3 regions of the Actinopolymorpha sp. B11F2 genome follow, and region 3 is predicted to be linked to each of the others. Evidence: predicted binding sites of a transcription regulator. Region 3 holds the regulator's gene; each other region holds the start of a gene.
The links. The regulator LexA, encoded in region 3, represses DNA repair genes until DNA is damaged. The targets are predictions, from matches to a motif close to TCGAACANNTGTTCGA.
Positions count from the first base shown of each region.

Region 1: dinB (DNA polymerase IV) is a predicted target of LexA. The motif match lies at 7,826-7,841, and genes of this name have one in related genera.
Region 2: ruvC (crossover junction endodeoxyribonuclease RuvC) is a predicted target of LexA. The motif match lies at 5,925-5,940, and genes of this name have one in related genera.

Region 1 is NZ_JBEFTX010000003.1:194,713-204,981, reverse strand. Features, by position in the region: gene ABN034_RS07380 (Gfo/Idh/MocA family protein) at 1-253, opposite strand, end outside; gene ABN034_RS07375 (VOC family protein) at 386-802, opposite strand; gene ABN034_RS07370 (hypothetical protein) at 923-1,099, opposite strand; gene ABN034_RS07365 (hypothetical protein) at 1,117-1,836, shown strand; gene ABN034_RS07360 (NUDIX hydrolase) at 1,900-2,370, shown strand; gene ABN034_RS07355 (antibiotic biosynthesis monooxygenase family protein) at 2,445-2,774, shown strand; gene ABN034_RS07350 (ClpX C4-type zinc finger protein) at 2,782-3,141, opposite strand; gene ABN034_RS07345 (threonine/serine exporter family protein) at 3,395-4,900, shown strand; gene ABN034_RS07340 (phosphotransferase enzyme family protein) at 4,953-5,948, shown strand; gene ABN034_RS07335 (GNAT family N-acetyltransferase) at 5,932-6,381, opposite strand; gene dinB (DNA polymerase IV) at 6,490-7,683, opposite strand; gene ABN034_RS07325 (hypothetical protein) at 7,925-8,149, opposite strand; gene ABN034_RS07320 (enolase C-terminal domain-like protein) at 8,392-9,558, shown strand; gene ABN034_RS07315 (alpha/beta fold hydrolase) at 9,666-10,269, shown strand, end outside.
Region 2 is NZ_JBEFTX010000001.1:92,882-103,150, forward strand. Features, by position in the region: gene ABN034_RS00455 (adenine phosphoribosyltransferase) at 1-21, opposite strand, end outside; gene secF (protein translocase subunit SecF) at 18-1,199, opposite strand; gene secD (protein translocase subunit SecD) at 1,201-2,916, opposite strand; gene yajC (preprotein translocase subunit YajC) at 2,941-3,327, opposite strand; gene ruvB (Holliday junction branch migration DNA helicase RuvB) at 3,433-4,539, opposite strand; gene ruvA (Holliday junction branch migration protein RuvA) at 4,577-5,215, opposite strand; gene ruvC (crossover junction endodeoxyribonuclease RuvC) at 5,212-5,889, opposite strand; gene ABN034_RS00490 (serine/threonine-protein kinase) at 6,102-7,796, opposite strand; gene ABN034_RS00495 (YebC/PmpR family DNA-binding transcriptional regulator) at 7,901-8,662, opposite strand; gene pdxT (pyridoxal 5'-phosphate synthase glutaminase subunit PdxT) at 8,679-9,287, opposite strand; gene pdxS (pyridoxal 5'-phosphate synthase lyase subunit PdxS) at 9,311-10,269, opposite strand, start outside.
Region 3 is NZ_JBEFTX010000001.1:764,541-774,809, reverse strand. Features, by position in the region: gene ABN034_RS03505 (enolase C-terminal domain-like protein) at 1-279, opposite strand, end outside; gene hflX (GTPase HflX) at 739-2,133, shown strand; gene ABN034_RS03495 (rhomboid family intramembrane serine protease) at 2,237-2,884, opposite strand; gene ABN034_RS03490 (S9 family peptidase) at 3,206-5,053, opposite strand; gene ABN034_RS03485 (ATP-dependent DNA helicase) at 5,115-7,421, shown strand; gene ABN034_RS03480 (hypothetical protein) at 7,422-8,276, opposite strand; gene lexA (transcriptional repressor LexA) at 8,320-9,057, opposite strand; gene ABN034_RS03470 (LysM peptidoglycan-binding domain-containing protein) at 9,425-9,973, shown strand.

The sequences.
Region 1 (10,269 bases), on a different contig from region 3:
CGGGCATCGAGGTGAGCACCATCACGATGTCGACGTCCGGGTCGTCGAGGACCTCGCGGTGGTCGGTCGTGAAACTGACGACGCCGGGTTGGTCGGCGACGATCTCGCGGACCTCTGGGTTGGCGTCACAGGTGACGATCTCGTCGAGCTGGCCGCGGGTGCGCAGCTGCTGGATGAGCGACATGTACGGCCAGCGGAACACCCGACCGCAACCGATGACTCCGAGCTTGTACGGACGTTCCGCGGCGACCACGGCGACCTCCAGTCACGGGGGGTGTCCCCAGTGGCCCCCTATAGACGTCTAGATGTCTGGAGACGCTAGGGAGCGGTGGCACGTCCGGTCAACGCATCCGAACGGGAGCGGCCGGGACCGGCCGCGCGGCCGTCAGGCTCCTGCGGCGCTGGCTCCTCCGTCGAGCGGGGCGAACAGGTCGACCGAGTTCCCGTCGGGATCGGCCAAGGTGGCGTAGCGCTGGCCCCAGAACGCGTCCCAGGGCGGGTTGTGGCCGGTGTAGCCGAGCTCCAGCAGTTCGGCGTACGTGCGGTCGACGTCGGCCGCGGAATCGACCCGAAAGGCCAGTCCGATCCGGTGCCCACCACTCGGCGGCTTCCATTCGCTGTCGAACGAACGGACCACCTCCTCGGTGTCCCACATCAGCCGCAGGCCGCCGGGAAGCGGGGCCTCGACGTGCGGTTCGGTGTCGGCCTCGGGCGGGATGTCGAGGCCCAGCCGGCGATAGAACGCGAGCGACCGTGCCATGTCGGCGACGACCATCCCGATGGCGTCAAGACGAGGTTGCATGAACGGACTTCCTTCGTACGGAGGGATAGGCGGAGCCAGGAGGGCTCCCCGCATTTGGCTCGGCACGCTAGTCCGAGCATCCCCCGGTCGCCTTGAACGAATCGGCCATCGGCTCTTGCGTCAGCCGTCGCTGCCCGCGGACCCACCGGGCGTCGCCTCGGCCAGCCGGGCATGCAGCCGGGCGCGGATCTCCTCGGGCGTGTAGGCCTGGCGGCGCCGCTCGGCCCGGACGATCACCGCACCCGTCGCCGCGACACCCACCACGCCTGCCAGTCCCAGCCATTTCCACCAGCGCACCCGCCTAGGCTACGACCATGCCGGGTACGACGATCACCCTGGACGAGGCGCTGGACCTGACACGTACCGGCGACATCTGGCTTTTCCGCGGCCACTCCATGGCCGATCGCGCCATCCGGGTGACCACGAACAGCCCGGTCAACCATGTCGGCATGTCGGTCGTCCTCGACGATCTGCCGCCGCTGATGTGGCACGCCGAGCTCGGCCGGTCGTTGCCGGACCTGTGGTCGGGTACGCACCAGCGGGGAGTCCAGCTACATGATCTCCGGGCGGCGGTGCTCGTCTGGGCACGGAAGTACGGCCAGCAGGCCTGGCTCCGCCAACTCGACCAGTCGGTGACACGGGAGATGGAGGACGCCGTGCTGCGGACGATCGCGCGGCTGGACGGAACCCCGTTCCCGTCGAGCGCGCGGATGGCGGCGCGATGGTTGCGTGGTCGGGTACCAGCCCTCGGCGTGCGCGAAGGCCTGTCGACACTGCGGCAGACCCGTGGCCGGCGATGGTCCCTGCCGGGCCGGGGCGGTGGCCGCGGTGGGCGCGGTGTCGATCTGGAGACCGCGTACTGCGCGGAGGTCATCGCGGTGACCTACGAGGCGATGGGTCTGCTGCCCACCGGCCGACGGTCGAGCTGGTACGACGCGGGTCGTTTCTGGAGCGGCGACGAGCTCCCGCTCGCGGCTGGCGCCCGACTCAGTGGCGAGATCGCCGTAGAGATTCCTGGGGCGAGTCGTCGGTGATCATGCGCGGGATGCTGAGCGGGTCGGGGTGGCTGCGGGAGGGAAACCCTAGGCTCGTACGCCATGACGGATCGCTTCCGGGTCGTCCCGGCCGCCTATGTCCTGCTCCGCCGCCACGGGAGCTCCGGCGACGAGGTGCTGCTCCAACTACGTCAGAACACCGGCTACATGGACGGCCACTGGGCGATGGGCGCCGCGGGACACGTGGAAGCCGAGGAGTCCGTGCTGGACTCTGCCTGTCGGGAGGCGCGTGAGGAGCTGGGCGTGCTCATCGAACCAGCCGACCTCACGCCGCTGACCAGCATGCACCGGACCGGGGGCAACCAGAGGCCGATCGACGAGCGGGTGGACTTCTTCTTCGAATGCCGACGATGGAAGGGCGAACCTCAGCTCATCGAGCCCGCCAAGGCCGCGGATTTGCGCTGGTTCCCGCTCGACGCGCTGCCCGATCCGGTCGTACCGCATGAGCATGTCGTGCTCCGCGGTCTCGGCGAGGACCGGCTGGCGCCCATCCTCACCTTCGGCTTTCGCTGAAACCCCTTGTTGACTTCTCGATCGGATGCCGACGACACGTCCTAGTGTCCTGCGCCGGACACTAGCCCCGACGCATGACGGGCAGACCCGCAGGAGACCATGGGGCGGTGATTCTCGAACACGCGTTACTCCCCGTGCTGCCCGGTCAGGAGGCAGAATTCGAGGGCGCCTTCGCCCAGGCGAAGGAGATCATCGCGCGCATGCCCGGCTTCGGCGGGCTCACCCTCTCGCGTTGCCTCGAACGACCGAACACCTATCTCCTGCTGGTGCAGTGGGAGCGGCTGGAGGATCACACCGAGGGTTTTCGCGGCTCTGCCGACTACCAGGAATGGCGACGCCTTCTGCACACGTTCTACGAGCCCTTCCCCGTCGTGGAGCACTTCTCGCCAGTCCTCACGGCGTAAGCCCGCCTTACTCCTCGCCGGAGAACCGTTCCCACGCCGACTGCCGGCTGATGCCGAGGGTTTCACCGATGCGCGCCCAGGTCACCCCGCGCTCACGCAGGATGCTCACGTGCTCGGCGACAGCCCGCTCGACATGATCCGGCGCGGTGTCGAGCCGAGCGATGCTGGCCAGCAGGTCCTCGGTGCTCCGGCCCTGCAGGTCTCCGAAGAGCTGGCCGCTTTCTTCGGCGATGACCTGCTCGGCCAGGCGGATGCACCCGTCGCAGATGAAGACGGCCGGACCGGCGACGAGCCGGTCGACCTCCTCCTTGGACTTGTTGCAGAACGAACACCGCAGATCCGAGGGCGATATCTGGGTCGAGGACACCGGCTTCCGCCTCCTTCGCACCATGGCGTCAGGATATCCCTGACGCATTGTCAGGTTAGGCCTGACAGGGTGCAAGGGTCAAGTGTCGTGCGACGCACCCAAACCGCTCGGCGCGCTCTGACCGCGATGGTGACCGTGGCCCGGGGTCTTCGGTCGCCTGTGCGGTCTGACAATTCTTCGACGGGCAGCCCGGAACGGCCGGACAGTGGATCCTGGTCGCAGGAGATGCGCTGCTGCAGCAGGGGCGACCATCGTGAGCAACCTCGAACGCCGCCGACTACGGAACCGTCTACACCGCGCCATCGACGCCCTGCTCCACCGGGACGAACCGACCGTCTCGCAGTTGCCGAAGCGTTCGCCGTACCTCATTCGTACGACCGGGGACGCCGACGGGCCGGACGAGCCGCCCGCGTTGCCGCCAGCCCTCGACTTTCTGCTCCGGCTGGGTGAACTCCTGCTCCGCAGCGGCGCGGGTTCGGTCGACGTCGAGGCATCGGTCCTCGCGTCCGCGGCGGCGATCGGGCTGCGCGACGTGGAGGCTTCCGTCACGTACACGCAGGTTCTGGTGTCCATCGCCGTCGGTGACGCCGATGCACCTGTGACGGATCTGCGGATCGTGCGCGCCCGGGCGGTGGACCACAACCGGCTGGTCGAACTCCACCAGATGGTCCTCGCCCTCACCGAAGGCGAACTGGCCCCGACCGCTGCGTACCAACGACTCCGGGTCATCGAAGGGGCGCCGAAACGCTATCCGCGTTGGGGTGTCACGGTCGCGTGGGGCGCGCTCGCGAGCGCCGTCGCCGTCCAGTTGGGCGGTGGGCTCCTGCTGGTGATGGTGACCTTCTGCACGACCGTTCTCATCGACCGGATCGGCCGGCGGCTGGCTCACCGCCACGTGCCCGACTTCTACGTGACCTTCGCCGGTGCCGCGATCGTCACCTCGGTCGCCGCAGGTCTGACAGCTGTCGGCCTTCCGGTACAGCCGCCGCTGGTCGTTGCCGGGTGCGTGGTCGTTCTGATGCCCGGACTCGCGTTGTTGGCGGCTGTCCAGGACGCACTTACCGGCTTCATGGTGACCGCAGCCGCGCGGACGATGGAGGTCCTGCTGCTTTCCGCGGGAATCATCGGTGGTCTGGCGGTCGCGCTGATCGTCGCCAGGCAGGTGGGAATCGTCATGCCGGTCCAGCCGCCGCCGCCGTTCACCCTGTTGGGACTACCGCACCGGTTCCTTTCGGCCGGCGTGGTCGCCGGCGCCATGGCGGTGGGATTGTACGTACCGCTGCGGCTGGTTCCGGCCATCTTCCTGCTCGGAGGCTCTGGGTACGCGGCGTTCCTGGGCCTGGACCACCTGCTCTCCTCACCGTCGACCACCCGGGCGGTGGTGGCGGTCGGCATCGGTGTGTGCGGCTACGCCGTCGCTTCGCGCCGCCGGCTGCCGGCCCTCGCGGTGGTCTTGCCGGCCATCGTTCCGATGCTGCCCGGCCTGACGATCTACACCGCGATGCTCCAACTCACACAAGGGAACAGCTTCCTCGGCATCTCCCATCTGCTCATCGCGGCGACCGACTCCCTGGCACTGGCGGCGGGTGTCATCTTCGGCGAGTTCCTGGGTCAGCCGTTACGGCGTCGCCTCCCGCGGTGGGAACGCCGCTATGCCGGACCGCGTCTCGTCGGCCCGCTGCGGATCCGCCGCAACCGTCAGGTCGTGCGACTGTCACACAGTCGTCCCGGTCGTACGCCGCCGGACGGACAGGGCTGACCCGACGGGCACGGGCAGCGTTCTGTCGTGCACGGGCGTTACGCTCCATGACGTGCGCGTGGTCAGCTCACTCCTGCACCCCGACGATCTGGCACGACTGGTCGAGCGGGAGTACGACGTTGCCGGACCCGTGGTGGCGAGGCTGCTGCGCCGGGGATTCAACGACACCTACCTGCTGGCCGACAGCGCCGGCGAGCGCCGGATTCTTCGGATCTACTCGCGCGACAAGTACTGGGTGCGGTCGGCGGACGATCTGCTCTTCGAACTGGAACTCCTGAACTATCTGGCGAGTGCCGGATGCCCGGTGTCCCATCCGTACCCGCGTCGCCGCGGCGACCTGCTCGGCGAGCTCGAGGCACCTGAAGGTGAGCGGCACTTCGCGCTGTTCACGTTCGCGCCCGGCGGACCCCCCGGCGAGGACGGCTCGCTCGACATCGAACGCGCACGCGCCCTCGGCACCGGGATCGCCCGGCTCCACGTTGCCATGGACGGGTTCGGGTCACCAAGGCATCGATACCACCTCGACCTCGAGCGCCTCGTCGACATGGCCGTCACCGCCATCGCCGAGCACGTCGGTCCCCACCAGCAGGCCAGCTACGCCGAGCTGTGCACACTCACCGAACGCCTGAGGGCGTACATCACCCGGCTCGACCTTCCGGAGCATGCGTACGGCCTGATCCATGGCGACCTCTACGGTGGGAACATCCACCTCACCTCCGCCGGCGAGTTCGTGGTGTTCGACTTCGACCACTGCGGCTTCGGGTGGCGGGCGTACGACCTGACGAACTTCTACCCCCGCCAGGACTCCTCGGACGCGAAGCGGGAGGCATGGCCCGCGATCGCCGCCGGCTATGCGTCCGTGCGGGCGTGGAGCGAGGCCGAACAGCGGGCCATGCCGGCCTTCGCCGCCTGTCGCGAGCTCTGGGATGTCGGCGACTGGCTCGGAGCGGCCCACTGGGCCGGCCACGAGGTGGCACCCGAACGGCTCAGCCAGCGCGCCCTGGACCGGGTACGCAGAGCCCTCGGTTCGTTCAGGTGGGAGGGCTGAACGTCCAGTCGATCCCGCGGGGCTGGCCGCCGAGCTTGCCACCAGCCGCTGTGTAGGCACGGATGGCGGCCGGATTGTCGTCGTCGGTAAGAACCCACATGCCGTAGCACCCATGCTCGGTCGCGAGATCGGCCAGCCGGCGGACCAACGCCCGACCGATTCCCCGGTTGCGGAAACCCTCGACGACGCCCAGCTCGTAGAGGAACATCTCGGTTCCCTTGTCCGGGTGCGTCATCTCCACGCCAGTGACCATCCCGACCGGCTCGCCTTCGACGTAGGCAACCAACAGATGATGATCGGGCGTACGCAGGAACCGCTCGGCGGCGTCTGGCCGCGGCTGCTGATCGAAACACGCGGCGGCCGCCATCACCTCGGCGACGTCTTCCGGGCCCAGCCGAACGATCCGGATCTTCTCAGGTCCGGTCTGTGTCATGCGCGGATGCTAACCCGGAATCCGCAACCGAGCCGCTCCTGGATGAGGGGCACCTTCCTCCAACGGTCGTTCCTGTGGGGGACCCTCCGCTCAGGAGTGCGCGCCACGTCAATCGGGGAGCATCGGCACCGACAGGCCCTGGTCGCGGCCGAGGAGCACCGCGCGGGTGACGGCGCCCGTGCCGAACCGATCCCGCACGTTGTCGAGCGCGGCGTCGAGCGCTGTGCCGCTCTGGCGATCGAACGGCAGCTCCAGCTGGATCGCGGCGTCGTCGTCGAGGTTCGCGATGGCGATCCCGACGAGAGTGAGGCCCTTGCGCTCGATCAGCGGTCCGGCCGCGGTGAGCAACCCTCGCGCCGTCGCCAGGATCGTCTGCGTGTGCGCGGTCGGCCGGGGCAGCGTGTGTGACCGGGTGGCGCGCGTGTAGTCGTCGAAGCGCAGCCGGAGTACGACGGTCCGCCCGAGCCGGCCAGCCGCCCGCAGCCGGCGGGTGACCCGATCGACCAGGCCGACGAGCGCCGCGTCGATGGCCGCGGACGACTTGGGCGAGCGGCCGAGCGCCCGCTGTGAGCCGATCGAACGCCGCCGCCGACCGACCTGGACCGGTCGCGGGTCGCGGTTGTGGGCCAGTGCGTGGAGATGCCGGCCCGCCGCCTGGCCGAGCATCGCCACCAGCGTCCGCTCCGCGAGCTGGGCGACCTCACCGACATGCGTGATCCCCCGGTCGTGCAGCTTGCGGGCGGTCACGGGCCCGACCCCCCAGAGCCGCTGCACCGGCAGGGGATGCAGGAAGTCGAGCTCACCATCGGGAGGGACGACGAGCAGCCCGTCGGGCTTCGCCACCCCACTCGCGACCTTGGCGAGGAACTTGGTGCGCGCGACCCCGACCGTGATGGGCAGACCCACCTGGGCGAGAACGTCGTGGCGGAGTTGCCGCGCGATCTCGACGGGCGTCCCCGAGATCCGCCGCAACCCGCCGACGTCGAGGAATGCCTCGTCGATCGACAGCCCCTCCACCAGCGGCGTCGTGTGCCGGAAGACCTCGAAGACCGCCTTGCTGGCGTCGGAGTACGCCGACATCCGGGGCGAGACGACGATCGCCCGGGGGCACAGCCACCGCGCCTGCGCCCCACCCATCGCCGTGCGTACGCCATAGGCCTTGGCTTCGTAGCTTGCGGCGAGCACCACGCCCCCGCCCACGATGACCGGCCGGCCGCGCAGGCGTGGGTCGTCCCGCTGCTCGACCGAGGCGTAGAACGCGTCGAGGTCGGCATGCAGGATGGTCGCCTCACCACTCGCCACGAACACATGTTCGCATCCCCCGCCGACAGTCGCGCCAGCGATTCGCTACACATGTCCAGGCGACGATCCCTTGCCGGCTCAGATCGAACCGGCACAACAGGATGCGCTGCTCGTCGTCGACGATGAGCGCGCGGACCGCATGTCGAAGACGTGGGCGCACCGGCCCCACCCTAGGACGTGCCGGTTCATCTCCGCGCCAGGCGGATGGGGCCCTCGCTCCCCGATGGTCGCGCGTACGACCTCAGCCGGCGCGCTGGCGTTCGCGGTAGGGCGCGGGCGTCCGCGCCAGCACGGTGGTCTTCCGCCCCCAGAACTGCTCCCACGTCGCCTCGGCCTCGGCCACGCCGCGGGCGTACGCCTCTGTCGCCTCGTCGGACTCGTCCCACTGGTCGTGACCCTCGAACTCAGTCGGCCCGCGACCGAGCCTCTCGGCAATCAGCTGGTCGTACACCGGTGTCTCGCTCATCGATGCTCCTGTAGCCCGCGTGGCTTGACGGCGGTGCGTCTCAAAGCCGCCGGGCCCATCCCTGCCCCGTAGCGTCGACCGAGAAGTCGATCACGTCAAGTCCCTGACCGAAAGCAAAGAGTAAAGATTCTCTGCGGTTGGCTCGCGCTGCGAGACCTGGTCCACCAGCGTCGGCGTAGGGTCGACCGGCCAGAAGCGTGCGGCGCCTCTGTCGCTCGCTGGAGTGAGGAGGCGGGCGTCGAATGAAGATCACCGCGGTGGAGATCCTGCGACTGCGCGGCCCGGCACCCGAGCGGCCTTCGTGGTACCGGCAGAGCAGGCCCCTCGCGCACTACCCCCAGCACGCGCCGACGTCTCGGTGGCAGAGCCGCTCGGCCGACCCGGGCGTCCAGGAGGCCGACTACCTCCAGATCCGCGCCGGCGACCACCTCGGTCTCTACGGACCCGTCGACCGGCCGGCATCCACCGTCGTGACCAACGAGCTGCGCGACTTCCTCATCGGCAAGGACCCGCGCGCGATCGCGATCGTGTGGGACCAGATGAACCGCCGTGACCGGCACTCGCGGTCGAGCTACCCGATGATGGCGATCAGCGCGGTCGACAACGCCCTGTGGGACCTTGCCGGCCGGCTGCACGGCGTTCCCGTCTACGAACTCCTCGGCGGACCGCGGGCCGCGACCGTCGAGGCCTACGCCAGTACCCTCGGCACGTCGCTCGACGAGGGCGCCGCCGAGGACCGGGCCCGAGCGCTGGCCGACGCCGGGTTCGCGCACCAGAAGTGGTTCTTCGCCTACGGCCCTGGTGACGGGCCCTCCGGCATGGCGGCCAACGTCGACCTCGCCCGCCGACTGCGTACGGCCGTGGGCGAGGACGTGGAGCTGATGTTCGACGCGTTCATGAGTTGGAACCTGCCGTACGCACGGGAATGGCTGCGCCGGGCCGGGCAGTTCCGTCCGTACTGGCTCGAGGAGCCGCTGCCACCCGACCAGCTGGAGGCGACGGCGACCCTCAACCGGGAGTCCGAGGTCCCCATCTCCGCCGGCGAGCACCTCTACGGCAGGTGGGAGGCGCAGCGCTACCTCGCGGCCGAAGCCGTCTCGATCCTGCAGTCCGACCCCGAATGGTGTGGCGGGGTGTCCGAGCTCGTCCGCATCTGCACCGTCGGATCGCTGCACGGCGTGCCGGTCATCCCGCACGGTCATGGCATCCGGGCGGCGCTGCACGGCGTGGCAAGCCAGCCGCCGAGCATCTGCCCGAGAGTCGAGTACCTGCTGGAGTTCATGCCGTTCAAACTCCACTTCGAACAGGCGATTCCCACGCCGGTGGACGGCCGGATCACGCTCGGGCCGGAGCCGGGATTCGGCATCGCGTTCGACGAGTCGCGCATCGACGACATCCGTACGTTGTAGCAATGCCTGCGGCCGGCGAGGTGCGCATCGCAGGCTGCTCACCTCGGGTGCGTACCCGCACCACCTGCGCGGAAGGCGCCGCGCGTGCGGTTGCCAGACTGTCCTGCATGGAACCGACTTTCGTCCTGGTGCACGGCGCGTTCGGCAATTCGTTCAGCTGGGCACCGATGCAACGCGAGCTCGCACTGCGCGGGCACCGCTCGCTCGCCGTCGACCTGCCCGGCCATGGTTTCCAGGCCGCGTTCTCGCCCGCCTACCAGGCGCCGCAGGACCTCGCCGCCCTGGCCGCGGCGCCGACGACACTCAGTGGGGTCACCCTCGCCGACAACGTGGAGCACGTCTGCGAGGTCGTACGCCGCGCCGCCGAGCACGGGCCAGTCATCCTGGTCGGACACAGCCGCGGCGGCCTCACGCTGACCGGCGTCGGCAATACGGTTCCGGCCCTGATCGACCGGATCGTCTACGTCTCTGCCTGGTGCTGCGTCGACCTGGCGCCGATGGACTACGCATCAACCCCCGAGCACGGACCACCGAGTCTCAACGAGACCAACACGGCTCTCGTCGGGGATCCGAGGAAACTCGGCGTGATCCGGCAGAGTTTCCGGATGGCCGACCCCGACAAGCTGGCCAGACTGAAGGCCGTGCTCGCGGACGACTGCACCGGGGCCGAGTTCCTCGCCTACCTCAACACGCTGGAGCCGGATGAGAATC
Region 2 (10,269 bases), 670 kb from region 3:
GATGGTGTGGAGGTCATTCATCGGCCTCGTCCCTTCGATCGTCGGGCCGACCGGCTGCGTCGTTGTGGCTGGGCTCGACCGGCCGCGACCGCCACCGAACCTCTCGCCTGCGTCGGCTGGGTCAGTTGGGCGGCCACGAGTGGCGAAGACCCCGTCGGGTCACCGTCGCCTGCCGTGGTGACCACGACCGGCGCGCCCAGCTGCTTCCCACCCGGCCGGCGACGCTGCTCAGCACGCCTCGAGAGTGCGCGCATCGCGGGTTCCCGCTCCTTCAGGTCACACAGCAAAGGCGTCGCGATGAAGATCGAGGAGTACGTGCCGGCCGCGATGCCGATGAAGAGGGCCAGGGCAAGGTCCTTCAGCGTGCCTGCCCCCAGCAGCCCGGCGCCGACGAACAGGATGCCGGCGACCGGGAGCAGCGCGATGACCGACGTGTTGATCGAACGCACCAACGTCTGGTTGACGGCGAGGTTCGCCGCCTCGCTGTAGGTCGACCGGGCTGACGCGACGAGGCCGCGGGTGTTCTCACGTACCTTGTCGAACACGACCACGGTGTCGTAGAGGGAGTAGCCGAGGATCGTCAGGAGGCCGATCACGGTCGCTGGTGTCACGTCGAAACCGACCAGAGCGTAGATGCCGACGGTGATCACCACGTCGTGCAGCAGCGCGACGAGCCCCGAGATCGACATCCGCCACTCGCGGAAGTAGCCCCAGATCACCACCATCACGAGGCAGAGGAAGACCGCAAGGCTGATGAGCGCCTTGTCGGTGATCTGCCCGCCCCATGTGGGACCGATGCTGGAGTACGCCACGTCGGCGGCCGGAACGTCGAGGGACTCGCCGATCGCCTTGCGTACCGTCGAGATGTCGGCGTTGGTCAGCGGCGGGGTCTCGACGCGGATCTGCCTGTCGCCGACAGCGGTGATGATCGGTTCCGAGGCGCCGGTGACCTCCACATCCGCGACGGCCTCACGCACGGGAGCGATGGCGACCCCTGCCGATCCGGAGGAGACCGGCGCCTGGAAGTCGACGCCACCCCGGAACTCGATCGAGAAGTTCAGCCCGCGGAGCAGGACCGCGCCGATGGCGAGCAGGGTGAGTACGACCGATATGAGGTACCACCACCGCCGGCGCCCGATGAAGCCGATCGAGACCTCACCGGTGTAGAGGCGGTGGCCGAGCGTTCCTAGGCGCGACATGTCACGCCTCCTTCGGCACGACGCGTCTGGAGGCACCGGCGCGGTACCTGCCCGCCGAGACTCCGAGGTGCGCCGGATCGAGCCCGGACCACCGATGACCTTCTCCGAAGAACCGGGTCCGGGCCAGGAGTGTGAGTAACGGCTTGGTGAAGGCGAAGACCACCACCAGGTCGACCAACGTGGTGAGGCCCAGGGCATAGGCGAAGCCCCGGACGTTGCCGATCGACAGCGTGTACAGGACGATCGCCGCCAGCAGGGACACCGAGTCCGCCGCCAGGATCGTCCGGCGGGCGCGCAGCCATCCGGCCTCGACCGCGGTGCGCAGGCTCCTACCGTCGCGAACCTCGTCGCGGAGGCGTTCGAAGAACACCACGAACGAGTCCGCCGTGATGCCGATCGCCACGATCAGGCCCGCGATGCCGGCCAGGGTGAGAGTGAAGCCCTGGCCGGACCCGAGCAGAACGACGGCGATGTAGGTCATCCCGCCCGCGACGGCAAGGGACAGGACGACAACCAGTCCGAGACCGCGGTAGTAGAAGAACGAGTACAACACCACCAGGCCGAGCCCGATCAACCCGGCGATCAGACCACCGACGAGCTGGTCGCTCCCAAGAGTCGGCGACACCGCGGAGACCTGGCTGGTCTCGAACGACAGTGGCAGGGCGCCGTACTTGAGGACGTTGGCGAGATCGGTGGCCTCCTGCTGGCTGAAGCTACCGGTGATGCTGGCCTGGCCATCGGTGATCGGCTGGACGATCCGGGGGTATGACACGACTTTCCCGTCGAGGACGATCGCGAACTGGTTCAGCGGCTCGGTGAGGTTGACCATCTGGCTGCTGGCCTGGGCGAACTTCTTCGGACCGTCGCCCTTGAGCTTCAGCCCGACCTCCCAGGTGGGCTGGGACTGCGGGAGCTGGGCCGTCGCGTCAGCGATCTCCGTGCCAAGCACCAGGGCCGGTCCGAGGACGAACTTCGCCCGATCCTCCCGGTCGCAGGCGAGCAGCGGAGTCCCGGGGTTGTCCTTGGCCGGTTTGTAGTCCTCGCAGTGGAACGCCAGGAGGGCGGACTGCTGCTCGGAGGTGGGACCGGTCGTGGACACCTGGGTCTCGTTCGTGCCCGGCGGTGCCGGTGCCGGCGTCGTGGGCTCATCCGGCTCAGCCGGATCGGTCGGCGTCACCGTCGGACTGGGCGTCGGCTTCAGGATCGGGGCGATTCGCGGCGCTGCCCGGCTGCGGTTGGCCCCCGAAGGGCTGGGTGTCGGCGTGGCACCTACCGTGGCCGAGGCGGACGGGCTGGGCGAGGCGGACGGGCTGGGTGACGCCCTCGGTTCCGGCGCCTCCACGCCCGCCGCCTGGACGGCGAGGACCTGGCGGAAGCGCAGCTCGGCTGTCGATCCCACCAAGGCGACGATCTCGTCCTGCCCTACGCCGGGGACCTCGACGATGATGTGGTCACTGCCTTGGGTGGTGACCTCCGCCTCGGCGATGGCACCGACGCGGTTGCGAATGATGTCGACGGCCTCGTTCAGCTTCTCCGGCGTCACCGAGCCCTGGCCCGCGGTCGGCCGCGCCGTCAACGTGATCGAGGTGCCGCCACGCAGGTCAAGTCCGAGCCGGGGCGTCCACACCCCGAGCAGCGCCATCGTCGCGACACCCACGACCAGGGCGAGTGTCACGACACCGACCGCTCGCCACGGGTGCGGCCTCCTGGTTGCCACCTCGGCTCCCCGTCCCCCGAGACCTCAGGACTCCTTGATCGGCCCCTCTGGCGTCGACGAGCTTCCACTCCCCTTGGCGGGGTCCTCCGACGTCGACTCCGCATCGGCGGTGGAGTCGCCGTCGGTGGGCGAATCCATGATCCGGACGATCGCCTGCCGGACGTGACGGGCGTAGACACCGGGTGCGATCTCGAGGACCACGGCGTCGGCTTCGACCGAGTGGACGGTCGCGAGCAGCCCAGCGCCGGTCATCACCTGCTGCCCGGGCTGGACCTTCTGCTGCATCTCGGCGGTCTCGCGCTGGCGCTTGCGTTGTGGCCTGATCGCGACGACCCAGAACAACACCAGCAACAACACCGGAAGCAGCAGTGCCCAGACGTTGGCGCCGCCGGCGGCGGAACTGAGGAGCATGAGGTCGTTCCTTCCCTGGCACCCTCACGCAGGGCACCTCTCGTGGGTGTGACCACGGCCGTGGCCCCACGGCCATCGGCGGAGTCTAGACGACCGAACGCGGCTCTATGTCGAGTCGTCGCCCGGGTCGTCGTCGAACAGGCTCGGCGTCTGTCCGAACGCCGAGTCAGCCGGCACCGCGAGGCCGATCTGGCGCCACGCCGCGGGAGTTGCCACCCGGCCGCGTTGGGTGCGGGCAAGATAGCCGTTGCGGACGAGGAACGGCTCGGCGACCTCCTCGACCGTCTCACGCTCCTCACCGACCGCGACCGCAAGGGTCGACAGGCCCACCGGCCCGCCGCCGAACCGTCGGCACAGGGCGTCGAGGACGGCCCGGTCGAGCCGGTCCAGTCCGTCCTCGTCCACTTCGTACAGCGTGAGGGCGGTCCGGGCGACGTCGTGGCGGACGACACCGTCCGCACGGACCTGGGCGTAGTCACGGACCCGGCGGAGCAGCCGGTTGGCGATCCGGGGCGTGCCCCGGGACCGGCTGGCGATCTCGTGCGCGCCGTCGTCGGCGACGGGGACGTCGAGCAGCTGCGCGGACCGGGTGACGATCTCCTCCAGCTCGGCCACTTCGTAGTAGTCCAGGTGCCCGGTGAAGCCGAACCGGTCGCGCAGTGGACCGGGTAGCAGACCCGACCGGGTGGTGGCACCCACCAGCGTGAACGGCGGGATCTCCAGCGGGATCGCGGTCGCGCCAGGTCCCTTGCCGACCACGACGTCAACCCGGAAGTCCTCCATCGCCATGTAGAGCATCTCCTCGGCGGGACGGCTCATCCGGTGGATCTCGTCGAGGAACAGCACCTCGCCCTCGGCAAGGGAGGACAGGATGGCGGCGAGGTCGCCGGCGTGCTGGATCGCGGGCCCGCTGGTGATCCGGAGCGGCGCGCTGAGCTCGGCCGCGATGATCATCGCCAAGGTCGTCTTCCCCAGCCCTGGTGGGCCCGAGAGCAGCACGTGGTCCGGTGGCCGGCCGCGACTGCGTGCGGCTTCCAACACCAGCCCCAGCTGGTCCTTGACCCGGGACTGCCCGATCAGCTCCTCGAGCGTGCGCGGCCGGAGCGCGGCTTCGACCGTCGTCTCGTCGACGCGGGCGTCCGCTTCGACGAGAGAGCGCCCACCTGGACGCTCGCCGCCCACGTGATCGCCGTTGTCGGCGTACGAGGTCATCGATCAGCTCCCCGGCAGAGGCTTTTCCCACGGCATGTCATGCCCGGGAGAGCGTACGAAGGGCGGCGCGGAGCAGGCTCGCCACCTCCGGCGCCGCGCCTGTCTCGGCCTGTTCCTGCGCCAGGGGTTCCACCGCGTCGAGTGCGGTCTCTGCCTCCCGCGTCGACCAGCCAAGGCCGAGCAGTGCACCGCGTACCTGGACCCGCCATGCGGCGGTGCCGCCGGCGGCGGTCGGCACGGGAGTTCCGTTCGCCGCGACACCCGTACCGGCAGTGGGTGCGCCGAGACGGTCCTTGAGCTCCAACACGATGCGCTGGGCCCCCTTCTTGCCGATCCCGGGAACCTTGGTCAGCGCCACCAGATCCTCGCGGGCGACCGCGCGACGCAGGTCGTCGGGCCGGTGCACGGCGAGCATGGCCTGCGCGAGCCTTGGCCCCACACCGCTGGCGGTCTGCAGGAGCTCGAAGACCATGCGTTCGTCGTCGTCGGCGAAGCCGTAGAGCGTGAGCGACTCCTCCCGGACGACCAGACTGGTCGGGACGCTCGCGGTCGCGTCCACCCGCAGGTCGGCCAGCGTGCCCGGTGTCGCACGGATCTCTATCCCGATGCCGCCGACATCGACGACGGCGGAGTCGAGTCCGACAGATGCGACCTTGCCTCGTACGAATGCGATCATCGAGGACCCTTCCGGTGCGGCTCGCCGGCACCTTCGGCGGACTGTGTGGGCTGAACGGTCTTCGTGGACACGGCAGCGGCAGTGTGCCAGCGGGCGCCGACAGCCTCCCGCGCGGCGACGACCGGCGGGCGGCCACGACCCACCGGGCCGCGGCGGTTCTGGCTCCGCCCCGCCGCGGCCTGCCGGGCGGCCTCGATCCGGGCGGCGGCAGGGCCACGCCACAGGTGGCAGATCGCGAGCGCCAGGGCATCGGCCGCGTCGGCCGGGCGGGGCTTGGCGGGAAGGGACAGGATCCGGGTCACCATGTGGGTTACCTGTTCCTTACCGGCGCGGCCGTTGCCGGTGACCGCCGCCTTCACCTCGCTGGGCGTGTGGAGGGCCACCGGGATGCCACGTCGCGCCGCCGCGGTCAGGATGACGCCACTCACCTGGGCAGTGCCCATCACCGTGCGGACGTTGTGCTGGCTGAAGACCCGTTCGAGCGCCACGGCATCGGGTGTGTGCTCGTCGAGCCAGCTGGCGACCACGCGCTCGACCTCGAGCAGCCGGCCGCCCAGGGCGAGGTCGGGATGGGTCCGCACGACATCGACCGCCAGCAGGCCCAGCCGGCGTGGGTGCTCGCTCTCCACCAGTCCGAGGCCGCAGCGGGTGAGGCCGGGATCGATTCCGAGCACGCGCACTGGTCCTGGACCCTCCGCCTCACCTGCCGCCGAACGTCTGTTCGGGAGGCTATCGGGCCCGCGGCCACGAGGACGTGGCGACGCGCCGGCCGGCCCCGGATCCGCGGGCGACGCCGGCGGGCCCCGGATCCGCGGGTGACGCCGGCAGGCTCAGGATCCGCGGGTGACGCCGGCGGGCTCAGGATCGGCGGGTGGCGCCGGCGGGCTCAGCCAGGCCAGTCGAGCCGGGGCAGCGGCCCCTGTTCCAACGGCCACCACTGGATGAGTTCGGTACTGGCAACCGTGGCGAGGACCAGAGCCAAGACCGCGAGCACCGCCCCGGCCACGACGGAAACCCAGCGGCGACGGAGTACGGCGGAGAGGATCCGCTGGCTCCCATGCTGGACGCCCTCACCTTCGACACCCCACCAGGCCAGCGCCGCGACGACGAGCCCGATGCCACCGGCCACCAGGTCCCAGCGGGGCGTGATCGCACCCGCGTAGAAGAACAGGACCACGACGCCGACGAGGATGCCCGCACCGGTGACGGCAATCGGCAGGGTCAGCGCAGTGACCAGAACCGAACGCACGAAGTGCCACGGAAGCGCGGCGCCGACCGCCACCGAGTCGAGTCCGCGACGCCCCCTGGTCGAGCGCCGCCGCCGGAGGAAGCGGGCCGACCGGTCGACCGTACGGCTGACCACCAGCCAGCCGGTCAACGCCCCGGCCGCAATGAGTGGCACGACGGCGGCCAGGGTCGCGAGGACGGCGAACGCGAGCGTGGTCACGACCCGGTGGGGTCTGACCGGCCCGTGATAGACCGGCCAGGAGGGTTCGGGGGTGCGTTCCTCGGTGTCGGCGGCCTCGCCGTCGTCGGTGTACGGCTCTGCCGAGTCGGCGCCGGAGTCGTACCTGTCGTCGTACCCGTCGTATCCGTCGGCGTGGTCATCGCCCGCGGGCGCGTACCTGTCGTCGGTGTAGGCGTCGAGCGGAGGGGCTTCGGACGCGGCGCCGGTCATGGGTGTGGTCGATCCGTTGCCCAGGTGCGTGTCGGGGATGCCTGAAGCCGGTGCCTGCGACAGAGCGACGGTCCGGTCCGGCGGCGGCTCGCCGGTCTCGAGCCAGCGCAGGAGTGTCGGTGCGCTGGGACGCTCGGCAGGGTCCTTGGCGAAACAGAGTTCGAGAACCGGAAACAGCCAGTCTGGGCAGCCGTCGAGGTCCGGACCTTCGTGCAGGACTCGATAGGCCACCGCCTCCAGTGGCCCCTTGCCGAACGGTGAGCGTCCAGTCGCGGCGTAGGCCACGGTCGCGGCCCAGGAGTGGATGTCCGCGGCCGCCGTGATCTCGGAACCGTGCAGGATCTCCGGCGCGACATAGCCGGGGGTTCCGTAGACCAGACCAGGCACGGTCATGCGGGTGTCGTCGGCGATCTGCGCGATGCCGAAGTCGATGACGACCGCGATTCCGTCATCGAGGAGGACGTTGCCGGGCTTGAGGTCCCGGTGGACGACATCGGCGCCGTGGATCGAGCAGAGCGCGTCGGCGAGGTCACCGGCGAGGTCGGCGAGGTCGGCTCCGTCGAGCGGTCCGTCCCGCTCCACCACCTCGTGCAGGGGTGGTCCGGCGACGAAGTCGGTGACGAGGTACGGCGTGGCAGCCGCGACGTCGGCGTCGAGGACCTGGGCGACGTGGCGGCCCCGGACGCGTGCGAGCACCTGCGCCTCGCGGGCGAACCGCGCCCGCGACTCGCTGTCGCCGGCAACGTGCGGGCGGAGCAGCTTGATCGCGACGACCCGCCCGTCGGTGTCGGTGGCGCGATGGACGACGCCCATCCCGCCCTCGCCGATCCGTTCACGCAGCAGGTAGCCGTCGAGCCGCGTGAACTCGACAGTGGACGCGTCGTCGGTCAGGTCCCGCTGCACGCAAACACGGTAACCGGCCCGCGACGGCTATGTCCGGCGCACGCCACGCCACGCTGATGGCGAGTCGCCAATGCCCGAGTCCGGCGAACCACGCGAACCCGTCGCTAGCCGACCTTCTCCATGATGTCGTCGGACACGTCGAAGTTGGCGTAGACGTTCTGCACGTCGTCGCAGTCCTCGAGCGCCTCGACGAGCCGGAACACCTTGGGCGCGGTGTCCTCGTCGAGCGGAACGGTCACACTCGGGACAAAGCTCGCTTCGGCGGATTCGTAGTCGATACCGGCGTCCTGCAGGGCCGTGCGGACCGCCACCAGGTCCGACGGCTCGGAGATCACCTCGAACGCCTCGCCGAGGTCGTTGACCTCCTCGGCACCGGCGTCGAGCACGGCGAGGAGTACGTCGTCCTCGGTGAGCGCCTTGCCGTCCTGTTCACGCGGGAGGACGATGACGCCGCGCCGGCTGAACATGTACGACACACTGCCCGCGTCGGCCATCGAGCCGCCGTTGCGCGTGGTGGCGGTGCGGACCTCGCCCGCCGCCCGGTTGCGGTTGTCGGTGAGGCACTCGATCAGGATGGCGACGCCGGCGGGTCCGTACCCTTCGTACATGATCGTCTGATAGTCGGCACCGCCGCCCTCCAGACCCGAGCCACGCTTGACCGCACGGTCGATGTTGTCGTTGGGGACCGAGGACTTCTTGGCCTTCTGGATGGCGTCGAAGAGGGTCGGGTTGCCGGCCGGATCGCCGCCGCCGACCCTCGCTGCGACCTCGACGTTCTTGATCAGCTTCGCGAAGAGCTTGCCCCGCTTGGCGTCGATCACGGCCTTCTTGTGCTTCGTGGTTGCCCACTTGGAATGACCGGACATGGCGGGTAGGCCTCCTTCACGCCGAAGACGCGGTGGTCAGCTCGACAAAGTATCGGTGGACGCGGTCGTCGCCGGTCAGCTCCGGATGGAAGGCCGTCGCGAGCAGGTGACCCTGGCGGACCGCGACGATCCTACCCAGGGCGGGGCCGGAGGCGACCCGGGCGAGTACCTGGCAGCTCGGGCCGACGCTCTCGACCCAGGGCGCGCGGATGAACACGGCATGGAACGCACCGTCCAGATCTGCGAACTCCACGTCCGCCTCGAACGAGTCGACCTGCCGGCCGAAGGCGTTCCTTCGTACGGTCATGTCGATCCCGCCGACGGTCTCCTGGCCGGGCGCGCCGTCGCGGATCCGGTCGGCGAGCAGGATCATGCCCGCGCAGGTGCCGAAGACCGGCATGCCCGCAGCGATCCGCTTGCGCAGCGGCTCCAGCAGCTCGAACGTCGCCGCCAGCTTGATCATCGTGGTCGACTCGCCGCCCGGGATGACGAGCCCGTCCACGGCCAGGAGCTCCTGGGGACGGCGTACGTCGACGGTCTCCGCGCCGTGCGCCGAGAGGATCCGATGGTGCTCGCGGACATCGCCCTGGAGGGCGAAGACGCCGATGACCGGTGTGCTGACCACTCGTCAACCCTACGGGGCGGAGGTCACCAGCCCCGGGTCGCGAGGCGGGCGCTCTCGGGCAGTTCCGCGACGTTGATGCCCACCATCGCCTCGCCGAGGCCCCGGGACACCTTGGCGATCACGTCGGGGTCGTCGTAGAAGGTCGTCGCCTGCACGATGGCCGCGGCGCGCTTGGCCGGGTCACCGGACTTGAAGATTCCGGAGCCGACGAAGACACCCTCGGCGCCGAGCTGGCGCATCATCGCCGCGTCGGCCGGCGTGGCGATCCCGCCCGCGGTGAAGAGGACGACCGGCAGCTTGCCGAGGCCAGCTACCTCCTTGACCAGTTCGTACGGTGCCCGCAGGTCCTTCGCCGCGGCGAAGAGCTCCTCCTCGCCGAGGGTCGTGAGCCGGCGGATCTCGCCGCGGATCTGGCGCATGTGCCGGGTGGCCTCGACCACGTTGCCGGTGCCGGCCTCACCCTTGGAGCGGATCATCGCCGCGCCTTCGGACAGCCGCCGCAACGCCTCGCCAAGGTTGGTGGCGCCGCAGACGAACGGCACGGTGAACGCCCACTTGTCGATGTGGTGCGTCTCGTCGGCCGGGGTGAGCACCTCGGACTCGTCGATGTAGTCGACGCCGATCGCCTGGAGCAACTGGGCCTCGACGAAATGCCCGATCCGTGCCTTGGCCATGACCGGGATGGAAACGGCGCTCACGATCCCGTCGATCATGTCGGGGTCGCTCATCCGGGCCACGCCCCCCTGTGCGCGGATGTCGGCCGGTACGCGTTCGAGGGCCATGACGGCCACCGCCCCTGCGTCTTCGGCGATCTTGGCCTGCTCGGGGGTGACGACGTCCATGATCACGCCGCCCTTGAGCATCTCCGCCATGCCACGTTTGACCCGGGCCGTTCCGGTGACCGGACCGTGGCCGTTGCCGGCGGGTGCGCCGGGGCCTGTGGCGTCGCTGGTCGTCGGGGTGGGCGGGGGGAACTGGGATT
Region 3 (10,269 bases):
TGACGACGCGATGTCGGTAATGTCGGCCGGGTCACGCCCGATCAGCTGGGGAGCGAGGTAGTCCTCGATTGCTGTGGCGACTGCCCGTGCACGCTGCGTGAACGTCGCGCAGCCGAGGCCGTAGAGCCCGGGTTCGGACGTCTCGATCTTCACGACCACCAGGGTGATCCGCTCCGGTGCGGTGAGGATCGTCCGTACGCCGGTGATCCGTACGCCGCTGTCTGACGACTGCCAGGGCGGAGCGGCGAGGGGCTGGGACTGCTCGGAGGGCGAACTCACTAGGTGATCCTTCCGGCCCTCGCCGGTTGCGTTACCGCAGGTGGCGTGGGCAGCTGGGGAGCGGGCTGGTGGCGTGCGGGCAGGTGGCCTGCGGGCTCGTGGCGTGAGGGACTGTACGAAGCGGATCCGGCGATGCCTACCGGTCCACGCCGAAGGGACAGGTATCGGTCATACCGGTTCCTGCGTCCGGGCATCTCGGCCCAAGCGTGGCGCCGGTGCCGATGCCGGTGCTCACGGATGTCGGTGCTCACTCGGACGATATGCGGGTGCACGGAAACGGCCCGCGTGCCACGATGGAGGAAGCTACGGCGTCTCCGTAGCGTTGACTGGAGCAGGATGACTCTACGACCACACACGAACACCCAGGCAGAGCTGGCGCGACAGGGCGATGCCCCGGAGAGGCCAACCGAGAGTCGAATCGACCTCGACCCGATCATGGCTGAGCGGGAGGTACCGGGGATGGACGACCGCGCCGAGGCAGATCCCGCCACCGGTGAACTCGATCTCGAGGACCGTCAGGCTCTCCGCCGGGTAGCAGGCTTCTCGACCGAGCTCACCGACATCACCGAGGTCGAGTATCGGCGCCTCCAGCTCGAACGCGTCGTCCTCGTCGGCGTCTGGACAGACGGCAGCGTCGAAGACGCGGAAAACTCCCTCCGCGAACTCAAGCTGCTCGCCGAGACGGCTGGTGCGGAGGTCCTCGAAGGGCTGATCCAGCGGCGAAGCCGGCCCGACCAGGCCACCTACATCGGCCGCGGCAAGGTCGACGACGTCCGGTCCGACGTGATGATGACCGGTGCCGACACGGTGATCTGCGACGGCGAGCTGAGCCCTGCCCAGCTGCGCAACCTGGAAGAACGCATCAAGGTGAAGGTCATCGACCGCACCGCGTTGATCCTCGACATCTTCGCCCAACACGCCAAGAGCAAGGAAGGCAAGGCCCAGGTCGAGCTGGCCCAGCTGTCTTACTTCCTTCCCCGGCTGCGTGGTTGGGGTGGGCAGCTGTCCCGGCAGGCCGGCGGCCGCGCCGGCGGTGCCACCGGCGGTGTCGGCCTGCGTGGACCTGGTGAGACCAAGCTCGAGATCGACCGGCGCCGGATCCGTACCCGGATGGCCAAGCTACGCCGGGAGATCGCGGCGATGAAGACCAGCCGCGGGACGAAGCGCCTGCGCCGCCGCCGCAACGAAGTACCCTCCGTCGCCATCGCCGGCTACACCAACGCCGGCAAGTCCTCGCTGCTCAACCGGCTCACCGGAGCAGGTGTGCTCGTCGAGGACGCGTTGTTCGCCACCCTCGACCCGACGACGCGGCGGGCCAGCAGTCCCGACGGCAAGCTCTTCACGCTGACCGACACCGTGGGTTTCGTACGCCATCTTCCGCACGAGTTGGTCGAGGCGTTCCGGTCGACGTTGGAGGAGGTCGCCGACGCCGACCTCGTGGTCCACGTCGTCGACGGCTCGCACGCCGACCCAGAAGGCCAGATCAGCACCGTCCGTGAGGTGCTGGCCGAGGCGGGCGCCGGCGACGTGCCGGAGATCGTCGCGATCAACAAGGCCGACCTCGCCGACCCGGTGGAGCTGGCCAGGCTGCAGACGCTGGTCCCCCGATCGGTCATTGTCTCCGCCCGGACCGGACACGGCATCGCCGAACTGCTGGACGCGATTGGGACCGAACTCCCGCGTCCCGAGGTCGAGGTCAGTGCGCTCGTGCCCTATGCACGCGGCGACATCGTGGCGAAGGTCCATGAGCACGGCGAGGTACTCGAGATCGAGCACACCCCCGAAGGCACCAGGCTGCGCGCGCGGGTCAACCCAGGCCTCGCGGCCGCCCTGACCGGCTTCGCCGGCGGGTGAGGGATCGTCGCCGCTCGGCCGCGCCCGCCCATGTGGGAAACGACGCGGGTGACGTGCTGCGGTGGAGACGAGGGACGGTGTATCCCTACCGCCCCGTCACGGGCTAGGACGCGCGCCAGCTGGTGGAGCGGGAAGACGTGGTACGCCGCCGCGGAGAACCGCTGAGCAACCACGCACTGATGAGGCCGCCGACGGCGCCGAAGAAGTGTCCCTGCCAGGAGATCCCGGCCTGGGGTAGGAGCCCGCTGAGGAGCGCACCGCCCCAGAAGACGACCACCAGGACGCCGATCAGGAGCTGGCCCAGGCTGCGGTTGAAGATACCCCGCACGATGAGGTAGGTGGCATAGCCGAACACGATCCCGCTGGCGCCTACCGTGATCGAGCCGGGCGGCGACGTCAGCCACGTGCCGATCCCGCTCACCAGCGCCACGACGACGGTCACGCCCAGCAGATGGGCCGCGCCGCTCGCGGCGATGATCGCGCCGAGCATGAGCAGCGGGATCGTGTTGGAGATCAGGTGGCCGAACCCCGCGTGGAGGAACGGCGCGGCGGCGATGCCGATCAGGCCGTCGGAGTCACGCGCCTGGATGCCGAAACCGTCGAGCGCCCCGCCGAGGAACGTGTCGAGGAACTCGCTGGCCCACATCAACCCGACCAACAGGACCAAAATCTTGAGACCGGCGACGCCGGGATCACCGAAGCGGTTGCCGGCACCGCGCCGGTCCGGCAGCGGCGAGTACGCAGACGACATGCTTCCACCATGCCCGATCCGGGCAAGTCGCGCCGCTTGTGCGATCAGTTTCTTACCGGGTTTTCAAGTCCAACCGCTCGGCGCCCGGCCTCGTGCCTGGTGGCACGGCGGACAGGCAGCCGGGGGGGTGGTGGGCGTCGCGCGGGCGGACACATGGCGGTCGGGCAGGCGGTGTCGCGTGGTGGGCGTCGCGCGGGCGGACACATGGCGGTCGGGCAGGCGGTGTCGCGTGGTGGGCGTCGCACGGACGGCTGGATGGCGGTCCGGCGGCCGAAGTGGCGTAGTGGGTCCGCAGCCGGGACCACGCGCTGGGAGGCTGGCTCAGCCCTCCGCACGCCCGCCCAGGTGCTCGGCCAGGAACCGCTCGGCTGCCGCGTAGTAGACCTCGCGGTTCTCCGGCCGCGCCAGGCCGTGCCCTTCGTCCGGGAAGAGAAGGTATTCGTGCGGAACGCCCTTGCTCTTCAGGGCCTCCACGATCTGCTCCGCTTCGGCCTGTTTGACCCGCGGGTCGTTCGCACCCTGCGCCACCAGGACCGGGATCGAGATGTCCTCGACCCGGGACAGTGGGGAGCGTTCCCAGAGCATGTCCTTCTCGGTCTCGGGGTCGCCGACCTTGGCGTACATCATCGCGACCATCGGCTTCCAGTACGGCGGGACCGCGGCCAGCAAAGTCAGGAGGTTGGACGGGCCGCACAGGTCGACCGCACAGCGGAACACGTCGGGTGTGAAGGCGGCACCCGCCAGTGCGGCATACCCGCCGTAGGAACCGCCCATGATCCCGATCCGGTTCGGGTCGATGTACCCCTGTCCGCCGAGGTGTTCGATGGCGTCGAGCAGGTCGGTGTGCATCGTGCGGCCCCACTGCTTGTCGGCGGCGTTCCCGAACGCCTTGCCGTAGCCCGTCGACCCGCGGAAGTTGACCTGCACACATGCGTAGCCGCGGTTGGCGAGCCATTGCGCTTCGGCGTTGTAGCCCCAGGCGTCACGCGCCCATGGACCGCCGTGGACGTTGAGCACCGCGGGAAGGTGCTCGCGTTCGACGTCGGGCGGGAACGTCACGTAGCCGTGGATCTCAAGGCCGTCGCGCGCGGTGAAGGCGAACGGCTCCATGGGCGCGAGGGCGTACCCGCCGAGGTCCGGCTTGTGCGCGAACAGGAACCGGAGGCCGCCCGTCGACCGGTCGTAGAGGTAGAAGCGGACCGGGCCGTCGGACGGCATGACCGACACCATCCAGAGCCGGTCGTCGCGTTCGGTGCGGTTGATGCCGAGTTCGCCGTCGATGCCGAGGGAGCTCCGGAGTTGTTCGACGGCCTGGCCGTACGCCTCGTCCAGAAACGTCCAGGACTTGCGATCCTTGTCGAAGATCACGGCCTGCGGCACGCGGGTCTCCGGGTCGAACTCCACTCCGTCCACGTCGTACGCGGAATCGGCGGCGAGCTCAGTCTCCTTGCCCGTTGCGAGGTCGACGCTCACCAGCCGGGCCGCGTTGGCGCCGAGAGAGGAGACGAGGTAAAGCGTGGTGCCGTCGCGGGAGAACCCGACCGGGCTGGTGGTGTTGGCGTCGTCGGCCGGAACCTCCAGCCAGGAATGGAACTCGCCATCCTCGTCGGCGAGGAAGAACACCACACCGCCGTCCTCGGTCACCGAGGCCGCACCCTGGATAGTGAGATCTGTGTCGGCGAGCCAGCCGACGTAGCCGGGATTGTCCCGGATCTTCTCCAGTTCGCCATTGGTGAGGTCCAGGCGGTAGACGTCATGGAGTTCCGGCCTGTCCCTGTTGATGGCGAGCAGCATCGTGGTCGGGTGCCAGCGGTTGTGGCCGAGGACCCGCACCTGCACGTTGTCGTACGGCGTCACACACCGCTCGGCGCCGGACTCCAGGTCGAGCAGGTGCAGGCGCCAGTTCTCGTCGCCGCCCTCGTCCTGCAGGTAGTACAACGTCCGGTCGTCGTGGCAGAAGCCGAAGACCCGGATCCCGCGGCCGCGATCACGCGTCACTGGCGTCGCCTGGTCCGGTTCGTCGACCGGGCCGACCCACACGTTGAGCACGCCCTCGTCAGGAGCGAGGTAGCCCAGCCGGGTGCCGTCGGGGGAGACGGTGGGGGTGGCGTACGTCGGATTGCCGAACAGGACCGCGCGGGGGATCAGCGGTACGGCGTCGTAGGTCATGAGCAAATCCCACCACATGAGGGGCCGTCGGCGGGGAACCCGGGCGGTATAACCTCGCGGGATGGCCGAACCAGCGCGGGATTCCCGCGACGCCCCGCCATCGACGTCGGACCGGCCGGATCCCCGTGTGCGTGAGTTGCTCCAGGACGCTGTGACCGCGCTCGCCGGCACCGAGCGGCCCGGACAGGTGGTCATGGCTGAGGCCGTGACGCGCGCGATGGAGCGTGGTGAACACCTGGTCGTGCAGGCCGGAACGGGTACGGGGAAGTCCCTCGCCTATCTCGTTCCGGCGTTCCTGCATCCGGGTGGGGGCGAGCGCCGCCCGGTCGTGGTGGCGACGGCCACGCTGGCGCTGCAGGCGCAGCTGGTCGGCCGTGACCTTCCCCAGCTGGTGGATGCGATCGAGAAGAGGCTCGGCCGGCGACCGTCGTACGCCATTTTGAAGGGACGGCACAACTACGCCTGTCTGCACCGGGTTCGTGACGGCGTACCCGACGAGCAGGGAGCGCTGGTCGAGAGAGTCGACACGGGGCCGCTCGGCCGGCAGGTCCTGACGTTGCGGAACTGGGCGAAGAACGAGGCACAGACCGGGGGCAACGGCGACCGCGACGCGGCGCCGACCCACCAGGACCGCGCCTGGGCGCAGGTGGCGGTGTCGTCGCGGGAGTGCCTGGGCGCACAGCGCTGCCCCTATGGCGACGAGTGCTTCGCCGAGCGTGCCCGGGAGCGTGCGCTGGCCGCCGACGTGATCGTCACCAACCACGCACTGCTGGCGATCGACGCCCTGGAGAACGTCCCCGTGTTGCCCGACTACGACGTCGCGATCGTCGACGAGGCGCACGAGCTGGCCGCCAGGGTCACGAGCACGGCGTCGGCGGAGCTGGCGCCCGGCATGGTGCAGCGCGCGGCGCGCCGGGCCCGGTCCTTCTGCGACGGCGGCGAAGCCGACCCGTTGGAGGACGCGGGCGAGACCCTGCGCGCTGCCCTCGCCTCGGCGTCGCTCGGCCGCGTGGAGTCCCTGGGTGGCGAGCTTGCCACGGCGGTCGCGCTCGTCCGTGACAGTGCACGTGCGGCGTGGTCGGCGTTCCCGGGTGAGAAGAAGGACCCCGGGGGCGATGCCGAGAAGGAGTCGGGACGCCGCCAGGCACGGGCCTACGTCGAACAGGTCCGTGACATCGCCGATCGGATCGCGGCGATGTCGCCCCACGACGTCGTGTGGGTGGCCGAACGCGAGCGTGGAGGGCCTGAACTGTGCGTGGCGCCGCTGTCCGTGTCGGGCCTTCTGCGGGTGCACCTGATGGCCGAGCGGACCTGCATCCTCACCTCGGCGACGTTGAAGCTGGGCGGCGACTTCGACGCGGCGGCTCGGTCGGTGGGCCTGCGACCGGTCGACCGCCTCCCTGATCCGCCGGAAGGCCACGAACCGGCGGGCGACCAGCCAACAGGTGACGGGCCCGATCGTGACCGCCCAGAAGGTGACCGCGCGGATGGTGACCGCGCAGGCGGTGACCGCCCAGAAGGTGACCGCCCGGATGGTGACCGCCCAGCTGGTGACCGCCCAGCTGGTGACCGCGCAGGCGGTGACCGCCCAGGTCGTGCGGCTGGCAGTCACACAGGCGGTGAGATCGCAGAACCCGGCGGCGCTTCCACCGACGCGGCCGCGGCGGCGGGCACGGACGTCGTGGAGCCCTTGCCGTGGCGTGCGCTCGATGTCGGTTCGCCGTTCGACTACGGCCGGCAGGCGATCCTCTATGTCGCCCGACGATTGCCGCCGCCGGGGCGTGGTGGCATCTCGGAGCGCACCTTGCAGGAGCTGGCACAGCTCATGGAGGCCTCGGGCGGCGGGACACTCGGCCTCTTCTCGTCCCGCCGCGCCGCGCAGGACGCCGCGGCCGCGGTTCGGGAACGCCTCGGCCTCGAGGTGCTCTGCCAGGGCGAGGGGCAGCTGGCGGAGCTGCATCGCCGGTTCGTGGACGAGCCGCGGACGTCGTTGTTCGGCACCTTGTCGCTCTGGCAGGGACTGGACGTGCCGGGCGACACCTGCCAGCTCGTGGTCATCGACCGCATTCCGTTCCCGCGCCCCGACGACCCGCTCGCCTCGGCCCGGCAGCGCGCCGTCGACGAGGCCGGCGGCAACGGCTTCATGGCGGTGGCGGCGACCCATGCCGCACTGCTGCTCGCCCAAGGCGTCGGCCGGCTGATCCGGCGTTCGTCCGACCGCGGGGTGGTCGCCGTGCTCGATCCCCGGCTGGTCACGGCCCGCTACGGCGGCTTCCTGCGGGCGTCACTGCCACCGATGTGGTTCACGCCCGACCGCGACGTCGCCGTCGGAGCGCTGCAGCGTTTGCGCGCCGCCCGCGACGCCTGATCAGTCCGGCATGCGTACGCAGATCGCGATCGGGGTCTGTTGGCGGCCCTGACCGAACGGGTTGTCCCGGAACAGTTCGCAGAAGAAGCCGGGGCGGCGATCGGTGTCGTGTCCCAACACGTCACGGCCGAGGTCGTTGGAGTCGATGACGACGGTGCCCGCCAGCGTCCCGGCGATGTCCTCGGGGAGCTGGGCAGTCACGGCGTCGGTGATGGCCGCGGCCACCTTGCCAGGGTCCTTGGGCGGAAGCTTCGCCGAGACATTGGACGGGAACGCCGAATAGGACGTCGGGCCGTCGATCGCGTTGACCCGGTGCCCGGCCACGACGTAGAACCATCCGCGCTGGCGGACGGCCTTGCCGACGACACTGGCTGCTGCCGCTGCCAGGATCCTGGGAAGGCCCGCCTCGTTGATCGCCAGCTGCATCGTCCAAGGGCTGCCGAGTCCGATGCCGTGCGGCGTGCGCTGGACCAGCCGGGAGAGGACCCTGGCCGCAGGCCCCGGGTCGATCTCCCAGGTGAAGTAGGACCGTCCCTGCGAGATCGCCACGATCTTCTCGCTCACCACGACGTACCACGGTCCCTCGAAGACCCCGCTGAAGTGGGGACTCTCCGCGACGAGGCGCGCGGCGTCGCGGACGTAGGCCGTCACGCGGGCCGGCACGTCGTCGCCGCGGGCGAAGAGTTCGGTCTGGAGGGGGATGCGTGCCCATCGCATCCCTTCGACCTCCACGACCAGGCTCTTGCCGTCGTTCGGGGCCAACGGCTCCTTCGCCGGCGGTGGATCGTGCGGGACAGCGGACCGCGCGTGGTCAGCTCCTGACGTCGCGTCGGTCCCCGTCGTGGAGTTTGACATGCTTCTCCCGGTCGTCAGGTGGTGTGCGCGGCACCCTGACAGGTCAGACGCGCCGCAGGACCGCGACGACCTTACCGAGGATCACGGCGTCGTCTCCAGGAATCGGCTCATAGGCCGGGTTGTGCGGCAGCAGCCACACCTGCTTGCCGCGCCGGCTGTAGGTCTTGACGGTGGCCTCACCGTCGATCATCGCGGACACGATCTCGCCCAGCTCGGCCGTGGGTTGCTGGCGAACCACCACCCAGTCGCCGTCGCAGATGGCCGCCTCGACCATCGAGTCGCCCTTGACCTTGAGCAGAAACAGCTCACCCTCGCCTACCAGCTGACGGGGGAGCGGCATGATCTCCTCGACAGCCTGCTCGGCGAGGATCGGTCCACCGGCGGCGATCCGGCCTACCACGGGCACGAACGCCGGCGTGGGATGAGCGTCACCGCTGTCGGTCTCGTCGTACGTCGTCATCCGGGCACTCGAGACGGCCCGGCGGTGAGTGTCGGGGAACAAGACCTCGAGCGCGCGGGGTCGGTTGGGGTCGCGCCGGATGAATCCCTTGGTCTCGAGGACGCGGAGCTGGTGGGCGACCGATGAGGACGAGGTCAGACCGACGAGCTCGCCGATCTCGCGCATGGCAGGTGGATATCCCCGGTTTTCGACCGACTCGCGGATGACTTCCAGGATTCGGCGCTGCCTGGGCGTGAGGCCGGTGGCGTCCGGCGGCCCGTCGGGCAGTTCGCGCACGGCCGCGGTGGAGGAGTCGCGATCGGACTTCTTCCGCTTGGGCATAGCGGTGTTCTCCTTCCGAGGGTTTCCAGGAAGGGCTCCCGGGTTCCCGCCGGGTGCCCACATCGAGGAGCGTAGGGCCTCCGTCATCCACTTTCAAACATCTGTTCGACGGCGTGTCGCGAGCGTGTCGCGGACCGTGCAGGACGCCGCTCGCGCCCACCTGGCCGATGGGACGGTCTGCCTGGCCGACGTGGGCGGGGCTGGTCCTCTCCCACCGGAGAACCTGTGGCCTCGAACCTATTTTCGACCCTGCGGTCTGGCGGGCTGTCGGTGGGGTGGTGTAGAAAATCGTCCAGACGTTCGATCGAACAGTCGTTCGACGTCGAGCAAGGTCGAGGTTCGTTCCCTCGCCGTAGGAGGTCGGCACATGAGTAGCAGTGCGCCAGTCGTGCACATCGACGAGTTCCGTTCCCGGCGGACCTCTCGGGCGAGCGCGCCCCACCTCCCGGAGGCACTGTCGGACAGTGGGCGGCTCGAGGGGGTCCCCCGCAGGGGCGCCGCCGAGCGCTCTCCGGCGCGAGCCCGGCGCGGTCCACGGCCGCGGCTGGTACGGGCGTGTCATCGAGGGCTGGTGGCGGGTGGGCCCGCGCAGGCGCCGGTCACCCTGACCCGGCGGGGCCGGGTCGCCGTTCTGGTGATGACGCTGGTCTTCCTCGCGCTCGGCGTCCTCGGCTCGGTGGTCCTGTTGCAGGGCGCGTCGGCCGCCGACGCGGGCTCTGACGGTGGTCAGTCGGTCCGGACCAGGACGGTGACGGTGGCGCCAGGGCAGACGCTGTGGGAGATCGCCGCACGAGTGGATCCTGATGCCGACATCCGGGCCACGGTCGAGGAGATCTCCCGGCTCAATGGCCTGACGAGCGCCGGTGACCTGGAGATGGGCCAGTCACTCGTGGTCCCAGTTCGTTCCGGTAGCTGACATCGCCGCCCCGAGGGTCTGGCCGGCGACACGCCCGGCTATCGCGGGTTGTGTCCCGCCTTGCGCCACCTGACCTGCAGCGACGCGGGGAGAGGAGTGTCGCCGGCGCGCCGAAGCTTGCATGGGTCTGGGCGACCGACGTACGGTACCCCTAGATGTGGTAGTTACAGAGTTGTAAGTCGTCCACAGGTTGTGATTCGAAGCCCACAGGTTCTCCCCAGGGAATCCACAGTCTCATCCCCAGGGACAGCGCGATCTGGGCCCCGAACCAGGACATGTCGGGCAGATCTCGACGG